One region of the Streptomyces sp. NPDC031274 genome, then DNA from elsewhere that is predicted to be linked to it. Evidence: riboswitches for the same ligand, from Rfam matches in the RefSeq annotation. Region 1 holds a riboswitch; each other region holds the start of a gene.
The links. Region 1 has a riboswitch for cobalamin ahead of ACZ5CR_RS12745 (ribonucleoside-diphosphate reductase subunit alpha). Riboswitches for the same ligand answer to the same signal wherever they lie in the genome.

Region 1 (6,044 bases):
CACGTTCCTCAGCATGTCTGCCAGTGTGCCGCAGGGCTGGCAGTAAGTCGATGGTGTGTGGCAGTCCTGCCACTGACGCTTCCGCCGGGACCGCAGGACAGTAAGGACATGAACGCAATCCTCGATTACGCGACCGTCCTGACCGTCTTCCTCCTCCTGGCCGTACCCTCGCTCGTCGGGTACGTCCACGACCGCCGGATCGACCGCGAGCTGCGGGAGGCGGCGTCCGCCGTCTCCCGCAGCTCGGTGGGGCTAGAACTCGTCGTCGAAGGAGACCGAACCCTCGACCGCGACCTGGTAGGCCGACGGGCGCCGCTCGAAGAAGTTGGTCAGCTCCTGGACTCCCTGGAGCTCCATGAACGAGAACGGGTTTGAGGAGCCGTAGACCGGCGCGAACCCGAGCCGCTGGAGCCGCTGGTCGGCGACGCACTGAAGGTACTCACGCATCGAGTCGGTGTTCATGCCGGGCAGGCCCTCACCGCAGAGGTCGCGCGCGAACTGCAGCTCGGCCTCGACGGCCTCCTTGAGCATGTCGGTGACCTGCGTCTGGAGCGCGTCGTCGAAGAGCTCCGGCTCCTCCTTGCGGACGGTGTCGACGACGTCGAAGGCGAAGCTCATGTGCATCGTCTCGTCACGGAACACCCAGTTCGTGCCGGTCGCCAGGCCGTGCAGCAGACCGCGCGAGCGGAACCAGTAGACGTAGGCGAAGGCACCGTAGAAGAAGAGCCCCTCGATGCACGCCGCGAAGCAGATCAGGTTCAGCAGGAAGCGGCGCCGGTCGGCCTTGCTCTCCAGCTGGTCCATCTTCTCGACGGAGTCCATCCACTTGAAGCAGAACTCCGCCTTCTCGCGGATGGAGGGGATCTCCTCGACCGCGTCGAAGGCCGCGGCGCGGTCCTCCGGGTCGGGCAGATAGGTGTCGAGCAGCGTCAGATAGAACTGGACGTGCACGGCCTCCTCGAAGAGCTGGCGGCTCAAGTAGAGCCGGGCCTCGGGGGAGTTGATGTGCTTGTAGAGCGTGAGCACGAGGTTGTTGGAGACGATCGAGTCGCCGGTCGCGAAGAACGCGACCAGGCGGCCGATCATGTGCTGCTCGCCGGGCGAGAGCTTGGCGAGGTCGGCGACGTCCGAGTGGAGGTCGACCTCCTCGACGGTCCAGGTGTTCTTGATCGCGTCCCGGTAGCGCTCGTAGAAGTCCGGGTAGCGCATGGGACGCAGGGTCAGCTCGAAGCCCGGGTCGAGGAGGTTCTTCTCGGAGTTGGTGGTGCTGGACATTACTGGCAGGCCTCGCAGGACTCGGGGTTTTCCAGGGAGCAGGCGACGGCTTCTTCGGCCGAGACCTGGGCGGGTACGGGGGCGTTGGCGGGAGCGGGCTCGGCGGCCTCGGTGCGGCCCGCCGCCGCGCGGGCGATCCGGGTCGCCGGGCGCGAACGCAGGTAGTACGTCGTCTTCAGACCCTGCTGCCAGGCGTAGGCGTACATCGACGAGAGCTTGCCGATGGTCGGCGTCTCCAGGAACAGGTTCAGGGACTGCGCCTGGTCGAGGAACGGCGTGCGCGCGGCGGCCATGTCGATCAGACCGCGCTGCGGGATCTCCCACGCGGTGCGGTAGAGGTCGCGCACCTCCGCCGGGATCCAGCTGAAGCCCTGCACGGAGCCACTGGCCTCGCGCAGCGCCTCGCGGGTCTGCGCGTCCCAGACGCCGAGCCGTTTCAGCTCCTCCACCAGGTAGGCGTTGACCTGGAGGAACTCGCCGGAGAGCGTCTCGCGCTTGAAGAGGTTGGAGACCTGCGGCTCGATGCACTCGTAGACGCCCGCGATGGAGGCGATCGTGGCGGTCGGCGCGATGGCGAGGAGCAGCGAGTTGCGCATACCGGTCGTGGCGATACGTTCCCGCAGCGCGGCCCAGCGCTCGGGCCAGGTCAGCTCGACGCCGTAGTGGTCGGGGTGCAGCACGCCGCGCGCGGTGCGCGTCTTCTCCCAGGCGGGCACAGGGCCGTTGCGCTCGGCGAGATCGGCGGAGGCCTCGTACGCGGCGAGCATGATGCGCTCGGCGATGCGCGTGGAAAGGGCGCGCGCGGCGGGGGAGTCGAAGGGCAGCTTCAGCTGGAAGAAGACGTCCTGCAGCCCCATGGCGCCCAGGCCCACCGGACGCCACCTGGCGTTGGAGCGCCCGGCCTGCTCGGTCGGGTAGAAGTTGATGTCGACCACGCGGTCGAGGAAGGTGACGGCGGTGCGGACGGTCTCGTCGAGCCGCTCCCAGTCGATGTCACCGGCGGCCTTGTCCACGAAGGCGCCGAGGTTCACCGAACCCAGGTTGCAGACGGCCGTCTCGCCGTCGTCCGTCACCTCCAGGATCTCCGTGCAGAGGTTGGAGGAGTGGACGGTGTGGCCGGGCTCCGCCGTCTGGTTGGCGGTGCGGTTGGCGGCGTCCTTGAAGGTCATCCAGCCGTTGCCGGTCTGCGCGAGGGTGCGCATCATGCGGCCGTACAGATCGCGGGCGGGGATGGTCTTGCGGGCGAGCCCTGCGGCCTCGGCCTTGCGGTAGGCGGCGTCGAACTCGTCGCCCCACAGGTCGACCAGCTCGGGCACGTCGGCGGGCGAGAACAGCGACCAGTCCTGGTCGGCTGCGACCCGGCGCATGAACTCGTCCGGGATCCAGTGCGCGAGGTTGAGGTTGTGCGTACGGCGCTGGTCCTCACCCGTGTTGTCGCGCAGCTCCAGGAACTCCTCGATGTCGGAGTGCCAGGTCTCCAGGTAGACCGCGGCGGCGCCCTTGCGTCGGCCGCCCTGGTTCACGGCGGCGACGGAGGCGTCCAGGGTCTTGAGGAACGGCACGATGCCGTTGGAGTGCCCGTTCGTGCCGCGGATCAGCGAACCGCGGGCACGGATGCGGGAGTACGAGAGGCCGATGCCGCCCGCGTGCTTGGAGAGGCGCGCGACCTGGTGGTAGCGGTCGTAGATGGAGTCCAGCTCGTCCAGGGGCGAGTCGAGGAGGTAGCAGGAGGACATCTGCGGGTGGCGGGTGCCGGAGTTGAAGAGCGTCGGCGATGACGGCAGGTAGTCCAGGCGGCTCATCAGGCGGTACAGGGATGCGACCTCGTCCACCGAGCGCGCGCTGACCGTCGTTGAATCAGATGCAGTCTCGGCGAGACCGCTCGCGACGCGCAGCATGAAGTGCTGCGGGGTCTCGATGACGTGCCGGGTGATCGGGTGGCGAAGGAGATAGCGGCTGTGCAGGGTGCGCAGGCCGAAGTAGCCGAAGCGGAAGTCGGCGCCGTCCTGAAGGGCGTCCTCCACGAGACCGTCCAGACGGTCCGCGTGGTCGACGACGAACGCGGCGGTGCGGTCCGCGATCAGGCCCTCGCGGTGCCCCACGGCGACCGAGTCGGAGAAGGAGCGCACGCCCTGCGACGCGGCCTCGTCCCGGATGCTGAGGCTGAGGAGCCTGGCCGCGAGCTGCGAGTACGTCGGGTCCTCGGAGATGAGCCCGGCGGCCGCCTCGGTCGCGAGCTCCCGCAGCTCCGCCAGATCCGCCTTGGCCGAACGGCCGCGCAGCGCGGCGGCGGCGACCCGGCCGGGGTCGGCGTCGGGGAGGTCGGCGGTGAGGTCGGTCAGGGTGCGCAGCAGCGCGGTTCCCGGGCCGTCGCCGGTCTGCTGACCAACGGTGGTCTGCTGCCCGTCGGTGGTCTGCGCTGACGCAGGTTCGGCTGGCGCGATGGTCACGTGGAGCACTCCCTCGCTCGGCTCTGGGCCTTGGGGAGGGGTGAGTGACACACGGGGGCGCCCAGGGCAGGGCTGCGCTCCGCGTCCACCAGCCCATTCCACGAGGCCCGGACGTCGTCGGCACCCGGACCGGACGGAACGGGTGCGCTGTCGACAGGTCTTCGGACTCGTGGGCACGACAAATGCGTACTCATACACCGTTGCGGGACAGTTCCGGACTTGCACCGGATTCCCCTGCGGCGACAGCGAGCACGAGCATACATCTTGTGCTGGCTCTGGGCGGCAGCCCCATATCTTGTGTCGGTGTGGCCTTGTGAGGACACGGGAACGCCAACGGGCCGCCGGAGAACCGGCGGCCCGTGTCAGACGGTGATCGGTGTACGCGGGGGACTCAGTGCCCGCCCGGCGCCCCCACCGTGGCCGGCGGAAGCTCCTCCACGACGCCGGGGTCGCCCGCGTCCGCCGTGTAGTCGCCGGGAGAGGTCTCGTCGATGCCGTCAGGTGCCTTGGCGGCGCGCAGGACGAACGTCATGACCACGGTGACCACCAGGTTCAGGACGAACGCCGTGAGGCCGATGTAGCCGATCTCGCCGATTCCGGGGATCTCGTCGGACGAGCCGCCGAAGTGCTTCTGCGTCGGCGAGGCGACACCGTAGGCGGCGACCGTCCCGTAGACCATGCCGACCGCCCAGCCCGCGAGCAGCGCCCAGCGGTGGAACCACCGCGTGAACAGGCCGCCGACCAGCGCGGGCATGGTCTGCAGGATCCAGATGCCGCCCAGGAGCTGGAAGTTGATCGCGACCGTCTTGTCCATGGTGAGGACGAAGGCGAGCGCGCCGACCTTCACCAGGAGCGAGACCAGCTTGGAGACCTTGGTCTCCTGCTCGGGTGTCGCGTCCGGCTTGAGGAAGTCCTTGTAGATGTTCCTGGTGAAGAGATTCGCTGCCGCGATCGACATGATGGCGGCGGGCACGAGGGCGCCGATGCCGATGGCGGCGAAGGCCACGCCCGTGAACCAGTCGGGGAACATGTTCTCGAACAGCTGCGGAATCGCCAGCTGCCCGTTCTCCACCTTGACCCCGGCCGCGATCGCCATGAAGCCGAGCAGCGCGAGCAGGCCGAGCATCAGGGAGTAGAGCGGCAGGATCGTGGTGTTGCGGCGGATCACGTTGCGGCTCTTGGAGGAGAGGGTCGCCGTGATCGAGTGCGGGTACATGAACAGCGCGAGCGCGGAGCCGAGCGCGAGCGTGGCGTACGTCCACTGCCCGGTGTGGCCCGGCGCGAGACCCGCAACGGGCTTGCCCGCCGCCTCGTTCGCCGCCGAGAATTTCTCGTTCGCCGCCTGGAAGATGCTGTCGAAGCCGCCGAGCTTGATCGGGATGTAGATGATCGCGACGGCGATGACGAGATAGATCAGGCCGTCCTTCACGAACGCGATCAGCGCGGGGGCGCGCAGACCCGACGAGTACGTGTACGCGGCGAGCACCGCGAACGCGATCAGGAGCGGCAGGTCCTTGATGAACCAGTTCGTGTCCGGACCGCCGCCGACGCCCATCACGTCGAGCACGGCCTGGATGCCGACGAGCTGGAGCGCGATGTACGGCATCGTGGCGAGGATGCCGGTGACCGCGACGGCAAGGGAGAGCCCCTTGGAGCCGAAGCGTCCGCGCACGAAGTCGGAGGTGGTCACGTATCCGTGCTTGTGCGAGACGGACCACAGGCGCGGCAGGAAGGTGAAGATCAGCGGGTAGACGAGGATCGTGTACGGCACGGCGAAGAAGCCGGCCGCGCCCGCCGCGTAGATCGCCGCGGGGACGGCCACGAACGTATAGGCCGTGTAGAGGTCGCCGCCGAGCAGGAACCACGTGACCCAGGTGCCGAACGACCGGCCGCCGAGGCCCCATTCGTCCAGGCTCTCGGTCTCGGCCTTGCGCCAGCGCGCGGCCAGGAAGCCCATCGCCGTGACGGCGACGAAGAAGAAGATGAAGACGGCGAGGGCGATGCCGTTGACGCCGCCCGTGTCCGCTGCGAGCTCGTTCATCGGGTCGCACCCCCCTGGGCCTGCTCGGCCTTGCGGGCGCGCTGGTCACGCTGCCACAGCTTGTACGCGATCATGGTGAGAGCGGTGGAGATGAGCACCCACAGCATCTGGTACCAGTAGAAGAACGGGATGCCGATGAAGGTCGGTTCGACCTTCGCGTAGGAGCTCACCCAGAGCATCGCCACGAACGGCGCTGCGAGACAGAGGGCAATGACCACGCGGACCGGCGTGATCACCGGTCTGCTCACTTCAGGCGCATCTGACACTTGCGGTTCCGC
Region 2 (6,044 bases), on a different contig from region 1:
AGGAAGTCCATGACGACCATGGGGTGCTCTCGGGTCGTGCCGAGGCCGTGCACGGTGATCACCCAGGTGTCGCGGACACCCGGCACGAACCAGGCGGGCAGGCCGCCGAGTTCGCCGGGGATGTCGACGTCCGCGTGGTCGATGTCCAGTGCGGCGTGCGGGTCGCCGATGTGGACCTGCGGGGTGAGCCAGACCTTCGCACCGGGTTCGAGGGAGCCGTGCGTGACGCGCTCCAGGCGGCGTACGACGGCGTCCGCCTCGTGCGGCGCCCAGTCCAGGACGGGGCCGATCACGGCGTGGCTGCCGTTGCCGCTGAGGCCGTACGTGCCGGGGCGCAGGCTCGCGAGGGCGCGGGTCAGGGTGATCTGGCCCGCGGTCGTGGAGTGGACCGTGAGGCGGGGGTCGGTCGGCAGCGGGCGGCCCGCCGGTGCCTTCAGGGCGGCATTGCTGGCGAACCGACCCGCGGCGACGGCGGCTGCGCCGCCCAGGAGGGCGGTGGTGACGGCGGTGACGGCCGTTGCCGTCGCTTTGGCTGGGCGCACCTGCCCAGTGTCCGGCGGGCGAGTGGCCACGGCCAGTGGGCGTAGCCCGCGGGGTGACGTCATGCCGTCCGCGTACCCGTGGGCGAGGTGCTGAATCCGCGGGCCCCCGGGACGAAGCCGACCCGGCCGGACGCGCCCCCGGGGCCGTCACTGCTGGCCGTAGCCCCGCAGCCTGTCCTCCGCTTCCCTCAGCTGCCCCGCGGACAGGAGCGTCGGGGTGTGACCCGGGACCGCGCTGGCCGTCAGCCAGAGGCGGGACATCCATTCCAGCTGCGCCGTGCGGTCGTACGCCTGGTCCAGGGTGTCGCCGTAGGTGACGGTTCCGTGGTTCTGGAGCAGGCAACCCGTGCGGTCCCTGAGGGCCCGGAGCATGTTCTCGGCCAACTCGTCGGAGCCGTACGGGGCATACCGGGCAACCCGGGCCGGGCCGCCGAGGGCCGCCGCCATGTAGTGGATGGGCGGGAGCTCCGGGACGAGGGTGGAGACGGCGGTGGCGTGCACCGCGTGGGTGTGGACCACGGCTCCGGCGTCCGTGGTGCGGTAGACGGCCAGGTGCATGGGCAGTTCGCTGGTGGGGGCGAGGTCACCGAAGAGCTGATTGCCGTCCGTGTCGACGCCGACCGCGTCCCGCGGCCCCAGGCGGTCGTACGGCATGCCGCTCGGGGTGACCAGGATCGTGCCGCCGACCCGCACCGAGACGTTGCCCGACGTGCCCACCACCAGGCCGTCCGTCACCGTCCTGCGGGCAGCCGCCACCAGCTCGCCCCACGCCCGCTCCACCGCGTCCTGCCGAACTTCGTCCCGCTGCTCCGTCATGCCGCGATCCTGCCAGCCGTGAGGCGCGGCACCGTAGGGGCGGAGGCAGGGAGTCCGTAAGAGTACAAATGTGCATACATCCCTCCCTGGCATTGATTGGCTTGCCATCGGCGGCCATCGACTGCCATCCGATGGTCTTCCAGTACTCTCCGGAAGAATTTGTCCCGCACGTCGCAGTCCGGGAGGAAATATGGCTCATGACCACAAACCGTCCCGTCGCCGCGCGCGCGTCATCGCGGCCTCAGTAGTGACTCTGGCCCTTGGGTGGACCGTCCTCGCCGAGATTCCGGTTTCGGCGGCGGGCAAGCCCAGGGGGCACGACGTCTCGTCGCACCAGAAGCGAGTCAACTGGCACAAGGCGAAGAGCAAGGGCGCACGCTTCGTCTACATCAAGGCCACCGAGTCCTACACGTACCGCAATCCTCGCTTCAAGCAGCAGTACAACGGCTCCCGCAAAGCGGGCATCCTCCGCGGCGCGTACCACTTCGCCGTGCCGAGCAAGTCCTCGGGCAAGAAGCAGGCCGCCTATTTCATGAGGCACGGTGGACGGTGGAGCGCAGACGGCCGGACGCTGCCGCCGGCCCTCGACATCGAGCACAATCCGTACGGCAAGCGGAAGTGCTACGGCATCAGCAAGCGGGGCATGGTCCACTGGATCAAGTCGTTCAGCAACGAGGTGAAGCGGCAGACGGGACGGCGTCCCGTGATCTACACGACCACCAGGTGGTGGAACAAGTGCACAGGCGGCAGCCGTGCCTTCGCGGCGCATCACGCGCTGTGGCTCGCGCGCTGGTCGGCGGGGTCGGGGTCGCTGCCCAGGGGCTGGTCGTACCTGACCTTCTGGCAGTACGACAACGGCGGCAGGCTGCCAGGTGATCAGAATCTCTTCAACGGCTCGCTGAGCCAGCTGAAGAGGTTCGCCCGAGGGTAGCCACGCGCTGCCGGACACCCTCGGAACCCCGCATTCCAGGCCTCTGGAAGCTCACGTTCCAGGCCTCGCGACGCCACTCCGGGCGATCTTCGTCAGGGCCACGACGGAACCGGAGTGGCAGTGCCCCGAATTGGGTCACCGCACGGCCCGACCCAGTTCACTTTCCGTTCACTCAGCTTGCCTACGTTCCACTTGCCACTGACGTCCAACAGAAGCCTGGGTAAATGGAACACATCACGCTTCTCCTCGGGATCGTGATCGTTACCGCTCTCGTGTTCGACTTCACGAACGGTTTCCACGACACAGCCAACGCGATGGCCACCACCATCTCGACTGGCGCCCTCAAGCCCAAGACGGCGGTGGCCATGTCCGCCGTGCTGAACCTCGTCGGCGCTTTCCTGTCGATCGAAGTCGCCAAGACGATCTCTGGCGGCATCGTCAACGAGGACGGACTGAAGACAGAGGTGATCTTCGCCGCCCTGGTGGGCGCGATCCTCTGGAATCTCCTGACCTGGCTGGTGGGCCTGCCCTCCAGTTCCTCCCACGCGCTCTTCGGCGGCCTCATCGGCGCCGCGGTCATGTCGATGGGCTGGTCGTCGATCAACGGCGGCACCGTCGTCACCAAGATCCTGCTCCCCGCGATCGCCGCGCCCCTCGTCGCCGGCATCGCCGCGACGCTGGCCACGCGCCTGACGTACCGCATCGGGCGCAACACCGACACCAAGGCGACCGCCAAGGGCTACCGCGCCGGTCAGATCGCCTCCGCGGGCCTCGTCTCGCTGGCGCACGGCACGAACGACGCGCAGAAGACCATGGGCATCATCACGCTCGCCCTGATCACCGGCGGCGTCCTGAACCCGGGCGCCAACCCCCCGATGTGGGTCATCGTCTCGGCCGGCATCGCCATCGCCCTCGGCACCTACCTCGGTGGCTGGCGCATCATCCGCACGATGGGCAAGGGTCTGACGGACCTCGCGCCGCAGCAGGGCTTCGCCGCCCAGACCAGCGCCGCGACCGCGATCCTGGCCTCCTCGCACATCGGCTTCTCGCTCTCCACCACCCAGGTCTGCTCGGGCGCCGTGATGGGCGCGGGCCTCGGCCGCAAGGGCGGTGTGGTCCGCTGGTCCACGGCGACGCGCATGTTCGTCGCCTGGGGCCTCACGCTCCCGGCCGCCGGTCTGGTCGGCGCGGGCGCCGAGTTCCTCACCAAGCAGGGCCCCTGGGGCGTCGCGGCGACCGCCACGCTCCTGGTGGCCGGCTCCGCCGTCATCTGGGCGCTGTCCCGGCGCGACGCCGTCGACCACACGAACGTCGCCGACGACGAGATCGGCGGCTCCCCGGCCGCCGAGCCCGCCGGTGTCGTGACCACCGCGATCGCCGCCGTCACGCCGCCGCCCACCGGCTCGGCCGTGACGACCGCGGACGTCGACCTCGTCAAGGCCACCATCCCGGCCCCGACCCCGACTCCGACCGGCACCGTGGCGGACCCCGCCCGGCCCGCCACGGTGTAAGGACAAGTCAGCATGAACATCGACTGGGCAGCTCTCGGCTCCGTGTTCGGAGTCAGCCTCGCGGTGACGGTGGCCCTGGTGGGCCTGTTCACCCTCGGCATCGTCGGCCTCTCCAAGCGCGAGGCGGCAACGTCCGGCGCCGCTTCGACCGCTTCCACCGCTTCCACCGCGGGCGGGCCCCCGATGGCGGCACGCACGGGCGCGTACGTGTGCTTCGCGCTCTGCGCGGCGGCGGTGGCGTACGGGATCTCTCTGATCGTCGCCTGACGATCGCAGCTCCGGGTGGGGTGCGGGACGCTTCGGCGGCCCGCACCCCACCTCTGTGCGCGGGCCCGGTGAGGGTTCCGGCGAGAGGCCCGGCTGTGGGCCTCGGCACACTCTCCCGCCCCAGGTCAACGGCAAGTTGACGGGCGTTCGCGGGCGTGGTGGACTGCCGGAGCCATTACGGCGGCAGAAGAGGAAGCCGGTGCGAATCCGGCGCGGTCCCGCCACTGTCATCGAGGAGACGACTCCTCGGAAGCCAGGAACTCTCGCCGCCGATCTCGTCGAATCAGGGCGCGGACACCCTGAGTGAGGACATATCGCCATGTGCGGCCGCCCGTTGCCGGTCTCTGTGCCCCCGCCTGTCCAGGCCGGGCCCCTCGCTCCCCTCCGCGTCACGGCCGGCTGAAGCCATGCGTGCCGATCGCGACTTCGCGTACGGCGCCGCCGCCGGCCTCCTCGGTGATCTGTTCCTCGGCGATCCTCGCCGCGGGCATCCGGTCGCCGCGTTCGGCCGGGCCGCGGGAGCCGTCGAGCGTGTGCTGTGGCGTGACCACCGCGGGTGGGGCGCCCTGCACGCCGTGGTGTGCGCCGGGGGCGCGGCCGGTGCCGCCGCCCTCGCCTCTTCCCTTGTACGTGACTCACGCGCCGCATCCGTCGCGCTGACCGCCGCCACCACCTGGGCCGTGGTCGGCGGGACCTCGCTCGGCCGCGAGGCGCGGGCCGTCGGCGGTGCGCTCGCCGCCGGGGACATCGAGGTGGCCAGGGAGCGCCTTCCGCATCTGTGCGGGCGGGATCCGCAGGCGCTCGACGCCGATGGCATCGCGCGGGCCGTGGTCGAGTCCGTCGCCGAGAACACGTCCGACGCGGTCGTCGGCGCCTTGGTGTGGGGTGCGCTCGGCGGGGTTCCCGGGCTTGTCGCCTTCCGGGCCGTGAACACGCTCGACGCCATGGTCGGGCACAAGTCGGTGAAGTACCGGAGGTACGGGTGGGCCTCCGCGCGGCTCGACGATGTTCTGGGGTGGCCCGGGGCCCGGCTCACCGCGGTGCTCGCGGCTGCCGCCGGGGATGCGCCGCGAGGAGCCCTGAAGGCCTGGCGTGCGGACGCGGCCAAGCATCCGAGCCCCAACGCGGGGCCCGTCGAGACCGCCTTCGCCGGGGCGTTGGGGGTACGGCTCGGGGGGACCCTCTCGTACGGGGGCCGGGTCGAGCACCGGCCTGTCCTGAACGGGGACGGGCGGGACGTCGAAGTCGCCGACATCGAGCGGGCCGTGAAGCTTTCGCGACGGGTCGGGCTGCTCGCCCTGGGGGTCGCGGCCGTGGTGAGCACTATGCGGAAAGGCAGGGCCTGATGAGTGGTGGGCTGCTCGTTGCCGGGACCACGTCCGACGCGGGGAAGAGCGTGATCACCGCCGGGATCTGCCGGTGGCTGACCCGCAAGGGGGTCTCCGTCGCGCCCTTCAAGGCGCAGAACATGTCCCTCAACTCCTTCGTCACACGCGAAGGCGCCGAGATCGGGCGGGCCCAGGCCATGCAGGCGCAGGCCGCGCGGGTCGAGCCGAGCGCGCTGATGAACCCCGTGCTGCTCAAGCCGGGCAGTGACCGCAGCAGCCAGGTCGTCCTCATGGGCAAGCCCGTCGGCGAGATGAGCGCGCGTGGCTACCACGGAGGGCGCCAGGAGCAGCTGCTCTCCACCGTCGTGGGATGCCTCGAAGAACTTCGGGGCAGCTATGACGCCGTGATCTGCGAAGGCGCGGGCAGTCCCGCGGAGATCAATCTGCGGCGTACGGACATCGTGAACATGGGGATCGCGCGGGCCGCCCGCTTCCCGGTCCTCGTGGTCGGCGACATCGACCGCGGCGGCGTCTTCGCCTCGTTCTTCGGTACGACCGCGCTGCTCAGCGCCGAGGACCAGAAACTGGTCGCCGGTTATCTCGTCAACAAGTTCCGGGGCGACGTCTCACTGCTCGAACCCGGGCTCGA
Region 3 (6,044 bases), on a different contig from region 1:
CAACGTCGCGGCGACGGCCACCACCGACGCGGAGGGTGTGTACGCCTTCACGGACCTGGACACCGGTGAGTACTCCGTCATCGCCAGCGGCTACCCGCCTCTCTCCACCCCGTTGCGCGTCACTGGCCCCGGCACCGAGGCCCTCGACATCGAGCTGTCCCACCCAATGCCCTGAGCATCTGTCTCCTCCTTCGGGGGCAGAACCTGTCGCCCCCGAGAATCACCTGTCCAACGCGCTCGATCCGCGCCTTGCGGATCAGGGACTTTCCGGCCTCACGCGCCTCCTCGAACGCCGCGTCGTTGAGCAGCACACAGCTGCTCAACGGCGAGGTGACCTCCGCCAGCTGGACGCTGTTCGTCTCAAAAGCCCCACCAACAACCGTCCCACCAACAACTTGCTCACCAGCGGGATGAGTCCTCAAGGCCAAAAGAAGCCGGTCGCCCGTGCGCGTCCGGCCCGTGCGGGCTCATCATGGAGGCATGAAGCGGACATCGCTCGGTGATGTCAGCACACCGGGGCGCGTCGCCGCTCCCGGTGAGGGCATCGGCGAGGAAGAACTGGCGCTCGCGGCACGTAATCACGGGCTGCCGCTTGAGGCCCTGCGCTATGACGTCACACCGCTCGGTCTCCACTATGTGCTGGTCCACTACGACATTCCCGCTGTCGACGCGGGCGCGTGGCGGCTGTCCATCGGCGGGCAGGTCCGTACCCCCCTGGAACTGGGTCTTGACGAGTTGCGGGCGCTGCCGGCCGTTACTCACCGGGTCACGATGGAGTGCGCGGGCAACGGCCGTGCCCGCCTGAGCCCGCGCCCGGTCAGTCAGCCCTGGCTGGTGGAAGCGGTGGGTACCGCCGACTGGACGGGCGTACCTCTGCGGACGGTGCTCGCGGAGGCGGGGGTCCAGGACAGCGCGGTCGAGGCCGTCTTCACGGGCGCCGACCACGGGGTCGAGCGTGGCGTCGAGCAGGACTACCGGCGCAGCCTGCCACTCCCCGTGGACGCGGACGTGCTGCTCGCGTACGCGATGAACGGCGGCCCGCTGCCGCCCCAGCACGGCTACCCGCTGCGGCTCGTGGTACCCGGCTGGTACGGCATGGCGCACGTCAAATGGCTCCGCGCCGTGGAACTCGTCGACACCCCGTTCACCGGCTTCCAGCAGGCCGTGGCGTACCGCTTCCGGCAGTCTCCCGACGACCCGGGCGAGCCCGTCACCCTGATCGCCCCGCGCGCCCTGCTGATCCCGCCCGGCTTCCCGGACTTCATGTCACGTGTACGGGTCGTGCGCCCCGGGCCCGTGGTGCTGGAGGGACGCGCCTGGTCCGGGTACGGGCCAGTGACACGGGTCGAGGTCAGCGCCGACGACGGCCGCACCTGGATCGACGCCGAGGTCGCTCCCCGCGGGCCGCACCGCTGGGGATGGCAGACCTGGCACACCGACTGGACCGCGGCCGCCGGCCGCCACACCCTGACCGTCCGGGCAACCGACGCCGACGGCCATACCCAGCCCCTGGATCAGCCGTGGAACCGAGGAGGCTTCGGAAACAACCTCGTACAACGCGTCCCTGTCCTGTGCTGCTGATCGACGACCAGGTGGCCGGGGAACCTGTGACAGTGCGACAGAGCAGATCGACTCGCCACCGCCGGACGCACGTATAGTGCGCCGCTGCGATCCCACGCGAACGTCGTGCGCGCTCACCCGGCACGAAGAACAGGAGCGAAGGCGTGACCAGTCGCGTCACCTTGATCTCGCCGGCGACGAGCCGATCCCTGCGGGAGGCCCGGTTCGACGACGGCAGCCCGCTCGACACGCGGGGCACCGCACTCGCCAAAGCGGCCGCCGGTACGCTTCCCGCCGCTGACCGGGTGTTGGCCTCGCCCACTGTGCGCTGCCGGGAAACGGCGTCGGCCCTCGGTCTCGCGGCTCTGGACCAAGCCGAATTGGGCGCTCTGGACATGGGGCACTGGCGGGGCAGAACACTCGAAGAAGTCAGCACCTGGGAGCCGGAAGCGGTGAGCCGCTGGCTGTCGGCCCCGGCCGTCGCGCCTCCCGGCGGGGAATCGGTACTGGCCCTCTGTGAGCGCGTCGCCACCTGGCTGGACGCGGCTTCTGAGGTCGCGGGCAGAACCCTCGCCGTGGTGGAGCCGGAGATCGTTCGGGCCGTCGTGGTCACGGTCCTCAGAGCACCCTCCGCGGCCTTCTGGCGGCTCGACGTGCCTCCACTGACGGCTACCCACATCAGCGGACGCTCCGGGCGATGGAATCTGCGGCTCGGAGAGACGCTCGGCACGCAGCGGCCCGACGCCGAAGACTGATGCCGCGGCATCTGCGGATGCCCGGCCCGGATTGAGGCGAGGCGAGCCGTCAGCCACCGGGGTCGCAAGCCGCCTGCTGCCCGTCTCGCGACGACGAGATCTGCCCGTTGTCTGAGGCTCCCGCGCCGCGGCCGTTTCGATGGCGCTGGAGCAGTGCGGCGAGCGCGCAGCCGAGGCATCCGCTGTCCAACTCTCCCGCGGCGTCCGCGGAGATGTCTCGGACACCCGCTCGGCATGAAGGTGAATGTCTCAGTGCGGTGCGGAAGTCGCCTCCGGCGATACTGCCGCTTCCGGTCGCGGAGTCAGCACACGCTGCGCCAACTCCCCGAAGATCAGCCCGAATCCAGTCCACAGAGTGAGCTGGATGGCGAGCGCCGAGGTGCGGAACCGCCACAGCAGAGCGGCGGGGAAGTCCTTCGGTACCTCGTTGATCACCGGCAGGAACTGATACGCGAGAGCGATCACCAGGGTGAAGAAGGCGCCTGCCGCGACAGTGGCGTACCAGGTGCCCCATCTGGGCGCGAGCCGCTTGCCGAGGATCACGGCGGCGATCGCGAGGAGCACGCTGAGCACCATCATCAGGAAGTACAGGATCGTGCGCTTGCTGATGGTGTCGGGGTCGCCGACGGACGGCGGGTTGGCCGGGTACTTCAGGAACGGCACGACGTATACGGCGAGCAGGGCCGTGCCGGAGAGCAGGAGGGCCGTGGCACGAGGGGTGAAGCGGCCGACGCGCCCGAGGGCGAAGCAGTAGGCGAGGGCGGCGATGCCGCCGAAGGCCACGCCGTAGATCAGGACACCTGTGGCGAGGCCGCCGGTGGACTGGAGGCTACGGCTGACCAGCTCGACCTCGTGTTCGTGGGCAGGGGCGTGTGCCTCTTCGAAACCGATCGCGTTGTCGACGCTGGGCTCGCCCAGGAAGTAGGCGACGAGAAGGGCGAGCACGCCGGCGCCCAAGCCGGCGAGCATGCCCCGCACAAGCAGTCTTCTGACAGTTGCGGAGTTCATGGGTGCGCGGTCTTCCTCGTCAGTGGCAGGGGAAGCCGAGCAGGTGGCGGGCGTCGTGGACCCACTCGTGAACATCCGCGCCGTTGACCACGGAGGTGGCACCCTGCTCCGCGCCGACGAAGTACAGCAGGACGAGCATCAAGATGCCGAAGAAGACCGCCCAGGGGACGATCGCGCCGATCGGCAACTTGGCGGGAAGAGCAGGGGTGGTGGCTGTCGACTGGGCGACGGTCTGCGCCATGGCAGATCCTCCTCGGGAGTTCGCGTCCCATCTCGGTGGTGCACAGGACGACAGCTGCGGGTCTGACTCACGCGACATCTCCCGCTCTACGGGGAAATGCCTCGTTCACAGTGGCGCGACCGTGCCGGAGTTCCACCGGCTTCCGCCTGCCGTCGTCGATATCGAACAGACCGTACCGCGCGCAAGCTGCCTGGCCAAGAGCGCCTTCAGTTCCGTGACCTCGCGACAGAAGCCGCGAGCCCCACCAGCCGTCCATGTGCATCGGGGCCGGCTCGAGATCCCGGGACATCGGTAGGTTCTCCACGGTGAAACTGACAGAGACGCAGGGCCTTGCGCGGATGACCGACGAAGCTCACATACGCTGGATGGCGCTGGGCGACACGACTCGGAAGCCGCCCGTGATCCTGCTGCACGGCGGCCCTGGCCTGCCGGACTATCTGGGCGACGTCGCCACCATGATCGCGGACATCGCTCCCGTGTACCGCTACGACCAGCGCGGCACCGGCGAGTCCCGGTGGCAGGGCCGCCATACCCTCGCCCGGCATGTGGACGATCTCGCTGAGCTTCTCGACGTGTGGGACGTGCCTGAGGCTGTGCTGATCGGACACTCGTACGGCGCCACCCTGACCGGCCGGTTCTGCGTGGCCCACCCGGATCGGGTGGCCGCGATGCTGCTGATGTGCGGGCCGTTCGTCGGCGAGTGGCGTACGGGGTATCAAGCGGAACGCGAGCGCCGCATGTCGGCACCGCAAGGGGAGCGGCTGCGCGAGTTGCAGGAATTGCCGCACCGTTCCGAGGACCAGGAAGTCGAGTTGCTCACGTTGTCCTGGTTCACCGACCACGCCGATCCCGAACGCCGTTGGCACTGGGCCGCGCAGGAGGCCCGCGAACGCCGTCCCGTCAACTGGGTCATGAACCGTGAACTCGGCGCGGAATCACGTGCGGACCCACTCGACCAGCACCTTGACGCGCTGCGCAGGTGCCTGCCGGAGCGGGTGGAGATCCTCGGCGGTGCTGACGATCCCCGCCCGCTGTCGGAACTCGAGTCCCTTGCGCACCGGCTCAATGTTCCCCTGACGCGGATCGACAGCGCCGGCCACGAGCCTTGGCTCGAACAGCCCGATGGGGCACGCGCGCACCTTCGGAGATTCGTGCAGGGCGCGGTGGGACCGTAGAGCCGCGCCCCACACGCCGACGAGCACCGGCACGATGCGAAGCCTTGCCACAGAACGTCAGTCACCGGAATCGAGATGCCGGGACGACATACGGAGTGCGCATGAATGCGTGCTCTCCTTGCAGTTGGCAGCTGCCTTCTCCGTCCCGATACGTGTGACCGTAGGCTCAGCATCCGCCGTGAGAGGCGTCTCGTCTGCCCGGATGAACGAGGAACCCCGCACGGTGAAACTGGAGTTTGACGCCACCGGCCTGGTCGTGGCCGAGCACCCCGATGAGGACGGGGCCTTCCTCGCCGACAGCATCCACGACCTCCACGCCGACTGCACGTGGTGAGCGCCGCGGGGGGTCGTGATCCTGCATGACATGGGTACAAGGGTGCTGCCCCTGGCGCGACACGCCAGGGGCAGCGGACTTGCTCGCAGCGACGTCAGCGGGACGAGTCCCCGCCGAGCGGAGACCGGTCAGTGACGTCAGCGGTAGAAGATGGGCATGATGGTCTTGCTGTCATCGCACCACACCTCGTTGTACCCGGCATCGTGAGCCATCGGAAGCTCCGACGCCTCACACGCCGCCTTCGAGGGATAGGCCTCAGCGCCGACAGGGACCCAGCCGGCACCAGGGGGATCGGCGGCGAAGGCGGTGGTGCTGGTCAGCGGGATGGTGACCGCCGCCGCGCCGACGGCGAGGCCGACACCGATCCGAGTGCGCCATGACTTCATAGACATCTCCTTGCTTGGCTTTCACGTACTGAGCCGTCCGCGACCCGAACCGGTGGCCGGGCCTGGACACTCCGACCTTGCGGAGTGAACCGTCCCAACCGCCACAGCAAACGGCGATGTTGGAACGCGGGAACACAAGGACAGGCTCTGACCAGGGCGGACGGAATCCGCCTGGAATGCGGGAATGAGACGCTCCGCCGAGTGGTACGGCCTTACCGGGGCGCCGGCCTCAGACGCGCCGGAGCGTACTGCCCCCGCTCGGGCACGCTCACCGTCCACATCAGGCGCCTGCGCGAGAAGCTCGGTTCGGGGCGGCCACCGCCTCGTCTCACCGGTACACGTCGGCGGAATGCGAGCGGCCGATATCGCGGACGACTTCGAGACCGAGTACGCGGTCGAGGTACGCGAACGTCTCGAACTTGGCGCCGCCCGGCACGTCGACGGCCGCCTCCAGATCGTCGAGGAGCCGCAGCACGGCCGGGGTGTCGAGCCCCTCCTCCAGGGCGGCACTGGCCCGTCGCACGATGTCGGCGGGCATCGCCTTGGATGGTTCGTCGGCCCAAGCGGCCACCGTTTTGCGCCAGT

Region 2: it holds a riboswitch for cobalamin, as region 1 does, so the genes downstream of both, ACZ5CR_RS30960 (cobalamin biosynthesis protein) here and ACZ5CR_RS12745 (ribonucleoside-diphosphate reductase subunit alpha) in region 1, are expected to answer to the same signal.
Region 3: it holds a riboswitch for cobalamin, as region 1 does, so the genes downstream of both, ACZ5CR_RS01420 (CbtB domain-containing protein) here and ACZ5CR_RS12745 (ribonucleoside-diphosphate reductase subunit alpha) in region 1, are expected to answer to the same signal.

The regions. Positions count from the first base shown of each region.
Region 1 is NZ_JBVIHP010000006.1:209,677-215,720, reverse strand. Features, by position in the region: gene ACZ5CR_RS12755 (helix-turn-helix domain-containing protein) at 1-15, opposite strand, end outside; gene ACZ5CR_RS12750 (ribonucleotide-diphosphate reductase subunit beta) at 253-1,275, opposite strand; gene ACZ5CR_RS12745 (ribonucleoside-diphosphate reductase subunit alpha) at 1,275-3,725, opposite strand; cobalamin riboswitch at 3,861-3,984, opposite strand; gene mctP (monocarboxylate uptake permease MctP) at 4,117-5,766, opposite strand; gene ACZ5CR_RS12735 (DUF3311 domain-containing protein) at 5,763-6,032, opposite strand.
Region 2 is NZ_JBVIHP010000022.1:117,297-123,340, reverse strand. Features, by position in the region: gene ACZ5CR_RS30985 (alpha/beta hydrolase) at 1-542, opposite strand, end outside; gene ACZ5CR_RS30980 (class II aldolase/adducin family protein) at 690-1,358, opposite strand; gene ACZ5CR_RS30975 (lysozyme) at 1,549-2,289, shown strand; gene ACZ5CR_RS30970 (inorganic phosphate transporter) at 2,514-3,800, shown strand; gene ACZ5CR_RS30965 (hypothetical protein) at 3,813-4,067, shown strand; cobalamin riboswitch at 4,210-4,352, shown strand; gene ACZ5CR_RS30960 (cobalamin biosynthesis protein) at 4,475-5,413, shown strand; gene ACZ5CR_RS30955 (cobyric acid synthase) at 5,413-6,044, shown strand, end outside.
Region 3 is NZ_JBVIHP010000001.1:303,177-309,220, reverse strand. Features, by position in the region: gene ACZ5CR_RS01440 (MFS transporter) at 1-175, shown strand, start outside; gene ACZ5CR_RS01435 (sulfite oxidase) at 481-1,581, shown strand; gene ACZ5CR_RS01430 (histidine phosphatase family protein) at 1,725-2,315, shown strand; gene ACZ5CR_RS01425 (CbtA family protein) at 2,565-3,323, opposite strand; gene ACZ5CR_RS01420 (CbtB domain-containing protein) at 3,343-3,564, opposite strand; cobalamin riboswitch at 3,621-3,759, opposite strand; gene ACZ5CR_RS01415 (alpha/beta fold hydrolase) at 3,870-4,739, shown strand; gene ACZ5CR_RS01410 (hypothetical protein) at 4,942-5,073, shown strand; gene ACZ5CR_RS01405 (hypothetical protein) at 5,211-5,459, opposite strand; gene ACZ5CR_RS01400 (hypothetical protein) at 5,788-6,044, opposite strand, start outside.